Regions from separate parts of the Comamonas thiooxydans genome, predicted to be linked through region 2. Evidence: riboswitches for the same ligand, from Rfam matches in the RefSeq annotation. Region 2 holds a riboswitch; the other holds the start of a gene.
What was found. A riboswitch is a leader RNA that binds a small molecule or an ion and turns the genes downstream of it on or off. The one in region 2 is predicted to bind cobalamin.

Region 1: another riboswitch for cobalamin. It lies ahead of CTR2_RS16050 (ABC transporter substrate-binding protein); the one in region 2 lies ahead of CTR2_RS10440 (nitrite reductase).

The regions. Positions count from the first base shown of each region.
Region 1 covers NZ_AP026738.1:3,469,780-3,473,375, reverse strand. Annotated here, with positions in the region: gene CTR2_RS16060 (hypothetical protein) at 1-315, shown strand, start outside; gene CTR2_RS16055 (GNAT family N-acetyltransferase) at 1,000-1,512, opposite strand; cobalamin riboswitch at 1,580-1,804, shown strand; gene CTR2_RS16050 (ABC transporter substrate-binding protein) at 1,893-2,942, shown strand; gene CTR2_RS16045 (FecCD family ABC transporter permease) at 2,995-3,596, shown strand, end outside.
Region 2 covers NZ_AP026738.1:2,257,914-2,261,509, forward strand. Annotated here, with positions in the region: gene CTR2_RS10435 (precorrin-8X methylmutase) at 1-391, opposite strand, end outside; gene CTR2_RS10440 (nitrite reductase) at 375-1,715, opposite strand; cobalamin riboswitch at 1,845-2,083, opposite strand; gene CTR2_RS10445 (vWA domain-containing protein) at 2,258-2,845, opposite strand; gene CTR2_RS10450 (magnesium chelatase ATPase subunit I) at 2,923-3,596, opposite strand, start outside.

The sequences.
Region 1 (3,596 bases), 1.2 Mb from region 2:
CTTTTAGCGATTGCACTATGCTGCGCTTCGTCTTTGGCTGCACCCGACTCTAGAGCCATCAATGAACCGTTGAGCATTCAACGCCAGGTCTTTGGCAGCGGTGAACAAGGTGCGACAGGGATGCAGCAAGCCGAGCCAGTGGGTGACTATGGAGTGTGGCATGTACCGCAGTACCTGCCTGGTTACCCTACTGCAGCAACGATCTGGCCCCGCGCCATACCTGTGAAATGCAAGGACAGGCAATGCGAAGGCTATGCGATTACCCCGCAGATGGGGCCAGGTGAGTACCTGTTTTTTGTGCCGACAAGCGAATAGACTGGTCAAAGGCATCACAGGGCGACAGCACTCGATTAGTGCTAACCGCAACTCACCTAACAAGGGCGGCTTCGTGCCGCCCTTGTTGATATTTGGTGTGCAGTTACGTAGCCACTCACCACTTATAAACGCACATACAGAGGACCTGTACGCGAGAACAGCGGGATGAGACAACACACCACAATCATTGGTGCAACGCGATTGTTCAGAGCAGCACCAAAATAAAGCCTTGCGCCCAGAGATCGACGCTGACACGCATTTCGAGGTGATTTCTCAGTGCCACCTGCTTTCAGTGATGTGCAGTACACAGAACGCGGCTGAGATGTAGGACGCCTATCGCTTTATTCATAGCAGCACATCGCCCTATATGCAGTCAAATAGCTACATTTAGGCGCGGGCGGGCGCATCAATTTTCAAGGGTGAACTGAAACGCTAGCGCCAGTCTGCATGGATCTACAACAATGACCAAAATCTAAAGATGCCAGACCTCTTGAGTCGTGTGCGGGAAAATAGCACGAATGCCGGATGTGGCCCCAAAGAAATTGGTAGCGCGGCTGAGGGAGTAGGTTCGAGCGCGAGGATAAAGACTGGACTTCCGGCCCGTGGGTAAACGGCGCCAGTGAAGAATATACATCTGACTCAACTCCTGGCAAACAGCCCTTTCAGGAATGCCCAAGGAACTGATCAGACCTCTTTATGCACTTCAAGCATACGTTGCATATGAATGGTTTGCCATAGCGGATCTGCTTCGCGGTCGATCACCTCGAAGCCTTGGGTCTGCCAGAACTCGACGGCCCCTGGCAAGAAGGGATGTGTGTGGAGGTAGAGCACTTGCACCTGTTGAGCCTGTGCATGTAGCTTCAATGCATCCACTAGTGCACCACCCACGCCGGATCGTCGAAACTCTGGGGCGACAAACAAGCGCACTAGCTCAACCACCTTCAACTGATGAAAGTTCAGTTGGGGAAATCTGCTGTCGTAGTCCCGGCAAGCAATCGTGGCCTGTACCCTTTGCTGGGAGTCGAGCGCTGCCAACATGCAACCGCTGCCTGAGAGGTAGGTCTCTTCGAAATAGCGCAGGTCCGGAGGAATTTCCAGCGTGTTGCCTCGCCCGGCGAACATGGCAATGCGTGCTTTTTGCAGAAAATCTTGAACCTTGTGCAACTCGCCAACACGCTGGATAGAAAAGCTGTTCATGCGGGACTTAGATAGGAGATCTGAGCGCATTCGGCACTTTGACCTAGGACTGTTGCTACAAAATCAGCTACATTACCGCAACTTTGGTTTCGCCAGAACATGCATGCGCACTCACGAATGCATGAGGGAATCCAGGGTCAGGTGCTCTTTGACACCGGCCCATGAAATGGAACTGCCCCCGCAACTGTAGGCAATGAGCCAACCATCACACAGCCACTGAACCTATGTTTGGGAAGGCGATGGCCAGCGATGATTTGCCAGTCAGGAGACCTGCCAGAGTACCAACCAATCATTGCCGGCGGGGTGTCCGGGAAGTGAGCATTTTCATCGCTCCGGTACCGCGTTGCTGATTCAGGCAGGCTGCAGGCGCATGGCTTGCTATGTCTTCCAGGGGGCTTCCGCCGCTTCTGGAGAGATATCCGATGCTGCTTCGAAGCCTTGCCGCCGCTGCCTTGCTCGCCTGCTCATGGTCTGCTTACGCGACAGACTATCCTTTGCAGCTGCAAAACTGCAGCTACACAGTCACTCTCGACAAAGCTCCCTCATCGGTGGTCACCATCGGTCAAGCAGGCACCGAAATGCTTTATGCCCTCGGGCTGGGCGACAAGGTGGCGGGCACCGCACTCTGGTTCAATCCGGTACAGCCCCGCTTCAAAGCCATCAATGACAAGGTGCCGCGCCTGTCCGACAACATTCCCAGCTTTGAGTCGGTCATCGGCAAGCGTCCTGCCTTGGTGGTGTCGCAGTTCGAATGGATGGTGGGCAAGGATGGGGTAGTCGGTACCCGCGAGCAGTTTCATGATCTCCACATAGCCACCTATGCCATGCCGGCGGATTGCGAAGGCAAAAATAATCTGGTCGGCTCGGACGGCACACGTACCGCCAGCTACGACGTGAAGGCCTTGTACAAAAGCATCCGCCAGTTGGCGCAGGTCTTTGATGTCGAAGCCCGAGGCGAGAGCCTGGTCAAGGATTTGAGCAAACGCCAGGCTCAGGCGGTGGCCAAGGTCAAATCCTCCAAGCTCAATAACCTGTCTGCAGCACTGTGGTTCTCTAGTGCTGATCTCGCAGCCGACCCTTATATGGCTGGTAAAAACGGGGTGGCAGGCTACATGATGCAGACGCTCGGTTTGCGCAATGTCGTCGGCTCTGCAGAAGAATGGCCCACGGTGGGCTGGGAAACCATTGCCAAGGCCAACCCCTCGATCCTGATCATTGCCCGCATGGATCGCCGCCGCTTTCCTGCCGACGATTACCAGAAGAAGCTGGACTTTCTCAAGAAGGACCCTGTCACCCAGCATATGGATGCCGTCAAGAACGGTCGCATCGTGATTGTGGACGCTGACGCCCTGCAAGGCTCCATCCGCCAGGTGGATGGCATGGAGCAGATTGCCAGTGCGGTGCTGAAAATCGAAGGCCTCTCCAAATAAGCCGAGCACAGCGGATGTCGCGCTTCAGGTGCGATATCCCAATCGCAGTGGCATGAATACCTCTACGCTGACTTCAACTTGGCCAGCCATGCCGGCCAGCCAGTTCCTGCGCGCAGTCCTGCTGACGATAGCCGCAGCGGCCATGCTCTTGCTGGCCATTGTTTTGGGCATAGCCATAGGTGAGACCGATATCTCGGCCCGCATTGTGTATGAGGTGCTCACCAACCGGCTGCTTGGGACCAGCTATCCGATAGATCCGATCAACGCGGGGATCGTCTGGAATTACCGGCTGACGCGAGCCTTGGTCGCCGCCAGTTGCGGGGCTGGCCTGGCAGTCTCCGGCGTTATCTTGCAGTCGTTGCTGCGAAATGCCTTGGCGGAGCCATATCTGCTCGGTATCTCTGCAGGCGCGTCCACAGGGGCCGTGCTGGTTTCGGTGGCCGGTCTGGGGGCCGGCTTCATATCGATGACCACGGGAGCCTTTTTCGGCGCGGTGTGCGCATTTGCCTTGGTGGCACTGTTAGCCCATGCCGCCGGCGATGGGGGGTTGCGCAACGGCGGCCAGATTGTGCTGGCCGGCATTGCCGGCTCGCAGCTGTTCAATGCACTGACCTCGTTGATCATCACCAAATCCGGAAGCGCAGAGCAGGCGCG
Region 2 (3,596 bases):
CGGCGCCGTCCAGATGCTCGCGCCACAGCTCCAGTGCTGCGGCGCTGCGGGTGTTGCCCATGTCGGCGGCCAGCGCTGGCACACGCGGGTCCTGCAGGGTGCAGATGATGGGGTTCTGTGCCGACAGGCGCTTGCGCGTGATGCCCTCGCTGACCATGCGTGCATCGCAGAGCACGGGTGCTCCTCGCTGCAGCGCGGCTTCCGCGGCTTCCGCAAAGGTCGGGGAGAAATGGATATGCGCGGCCAGCTCCACCATGCCGGCTGCGTGAATCATGCGGCAGGCGACCCGCTCTTCCACGGGGTTGAAACGCTTGAGATCGGCCTCGCGGCGGATGATGCTGAACGATTGCCGGTAAATCTCTTCACCGCACTTTTCATAGTTGTAGGTCATTGAGTTGTTGCTGTATATCGTGAGGATCGGAGTTCAGGGGTCGATAGGGAATGGATGCCCGGGTCGACGGTTGTGCCTCGGCGGGGCTAGCGTGCAGCCATATCTGGCCCGCTGTGTCCTGGCTGGCAAACACCACATTTGTCGCATCGGCAGGCAGGGCACAGAGCTTGGCGCAGCCGCTGATATGAAGATGCCGGTCCGCCTTCTGTGAGCTGGCGAATTGCAAGGCCATGGGCTGGGCCGGGATATGGGCCTGAGGGCAGTTGGGGGCGCCGGTGCAGGCCGAGACCCGCAGGCGCACATCCGCAGACTGGCTGATCCAGTCCCTGGCATCGAGCCGGGCAGGCAGTGAATCCAGGTGCTTGTTCGGCAGCAGCAAGGATTTCCAGGGCGTGACCCGGATCTCCGCTTGTTCGGGCATGAGAGCCGCCAGCTTCTGCATGGCCCATGCGTCCAGGCGCCCCAACGGGGCGCCGAGCAGCAGGCCGTGAGGGTTGAGTGCTCCGGGCCGCAACGACCTGGCAGCGTTCCTGTCCGGAGTGCGGGGCTCAAGGTTATGACTGGCCTTGGCGAGTCCGCAGGCCTGAAGGTCGATGGACTTGGCAAGGCCGCGCAATCGGCCTGCCGCCTGCGCGCTGCGCTCACGGGCAAACCACAGGGCAATCTGTATGGCTGCCTGCACGGCAGCCGGTGCAGTCTCAAAGCCATACCAGTCGTCCGATTGGCCCAGGGCAAGCCCATAGCCTCCATCGGCGCAGGCCCATAGCTGAAGGTCGGAGCTCATGTTTCGGAGATGGCACTGCGGATCGTCGACCAGCATGTCGAATTTGCCGGGCAGGGCCGGAATGCCCAGCTGTTGCAAGGCCAGGGGACTGAGGTCACGCGCCGCTGCACCGGAAAGCGCCAGAGCCAGTGCATGGGTGCGATCTCCTCTTGTATAGAACGGAGTGCAATGCACGGCAGGCGCCAGATCTGCCTGTTTATCGGCAGGGGCCAGTCTCGAGACAACAAGCGCCGTGCGCAAGGCAGGCAGGGCCGATTCGTGCACGCCGCGCAATTGCAGATTGCCGAGGCGGGTCAACTCGATCTGGCCCGAGGCATGGGTGCGTGCGAGCTCGGCCAGTACCAGCCACTGAGCGGCGCTTAGGGACGCGCAGCGAGGGCGTACGCGCACGATCCAGCCGTCCTGTGCCTGCATGGGCTTCCAGGTGCTGGGGCACCAGCCACGAATCTGGATGGTCTCAGGGCTGGACAAGCGCTGCTCCAGGCGACGCGGCCAAGGCACGGCCGGCCCGCTGGGACAAATCTGACTGGCAAATTCCATGCAACATAGGTCATCCACGGTCGGTTTGGCCGATACCCGGGCCAGACAAACAAAATGTGCAGAGGGAAATGAAGAGGTGATGAGCCGCGCGCAGGCGCCGGCATATCACAAGCCACATGCAATCCCGCTGCGCCTTGTACACATCAGGCCGGTCTCCGGACTTACAGAGCCCACCTGAGGGTGGCATGTCGATGCGCCTTCCCGCTTTCGCAGTGGCGGCCATGGCCGTGGGCCAGAGCGTGCATCGCCATATCTCTGATTACCGTTGCGGGTGCAGTGCAGGATTGATGGAGACTCCATCCACCTGCTTCTCGTTTCACCTCCGCGCGCAGAGCACGCCATGAGGCACCTGTGGTGGCGCGATCTTACGCGATAACCCGGTGCACCAGGCCCAAATCATCGGCCTGGCAGCAGCTTTCCTGCCGCCTGTGCGGCTGCCGGATATCGATAAGGCGAGCCGGCTGGCCGGCATGATGCCCTGTCAGATGGTTATCAAAATAGATAGCTGTTGGCGCTTTACCGTTAAGCGATGGAGGCGATTTTTAGTTGAATTTCAACGGCAGTCGCAGAGTATCCGGCCAGGCCTTTGCCAGCCGATCGGCACCGCCAAACAGACGCCTGTTCTGGCCCGCAGCAGTTTCACAGTCCACCAGAATCTGTGCCACGGCAGGTACAGGCCCGTGCTCCAGTTGCAGCACATCGGGGCTGCGGAAGTCGCTGATCAGCCACAGGCAGGATGGTTGCCGGGAGTATCTGGCTGCCATCTGCCAGCCTGACTGCAGGGCATGGGCCAGAGGCGTGCCGCCACCGCCGCGCAGCGGCTCGATCAGGTCGGCATTCCAGCGTGGCGCCCGCGTGGGCTCCAGCAGCCAGTGCAGCTGGCCTGCGCCGAAGCAGAGCAGTGCCACGGATTCGCGTTGCAGATAAGCCCGGCGTAGCCACTGCAGCAGCAGGCCCTTGGCCTGGGCGAACGCGCCGCTCTCCACCATGGAGGCCGAGCAGTCCAGCAGGAACAGGTGTTGCCTGCGCACCGCTCCCTCGGGCTGGCGCCAGCGTAGATGTGCGGGTGCCAGTGGCAGCCCCTGGCGCTGGCGCAGGGTGGCGGTCCAGTCAATTGATGCCCCTGGCATCTTGTGGACGCTGGGTACAGCATGGCTGGCCAGGGCCGGGCCATGGTTTTCGAAGCCGACTTGCCCCCGGCCGGCGCTCAGCGCAGCGGACCGGAGGCTCGGGCTTTTTTTGCGGCCAGGGCCTCCAGGGCTGCCTGTGCCATGGCGTCGGCCTGTTGAGGCTCGAAGACGACGCTGCTCACGGCTTGAGCCTGTCCCCAGCCGGCAGGCGGCTGTTCGAGGCCCGGGCCTGTGTCTTGAGGCAAGGAGTTCGTGGCGCCGGGCTCGCGGGTGGCCGGTGAATGAGACGCTGGCGCCTGGGTGCCGGGCTCTGCGCGGTCTTTGCTGTCCGTGTCGGATGGCGCAGCGGGCGTGGGTGGCGGTGTGCTGGCCGGTGTCTGCCGGGGCTGACTGGCGCTGCCAGGATCGGACTGGCTGGAGCGATGCAGCAGCACCAGTGGCGCGACTTCGGACACATGTGCGGGCGTAATGCGCTGACTGCCTTGCCAGGCCGCCAGGGCGCGTGCAGCGCGCAGCATGACCAGGTCGGCACGCAGCCCGTCGACCTGGGCGGCAATGCACTGCAGGGCCACGGCCTCGTGGACGGCATCGCTCCATGCCAGCTCCGATGGATTGAGGCAACGGCTGCGGGCCTGCACCAGCCGCTGGCGAATCTTCTGTTGCTCGGTTGCACAAGATCGGGCAAAGCCCTGAGGGTCCTGATCAAAACTCAGCCTGGCCTTGACAATGCTGCTGCGCAGTTGCGGATCAT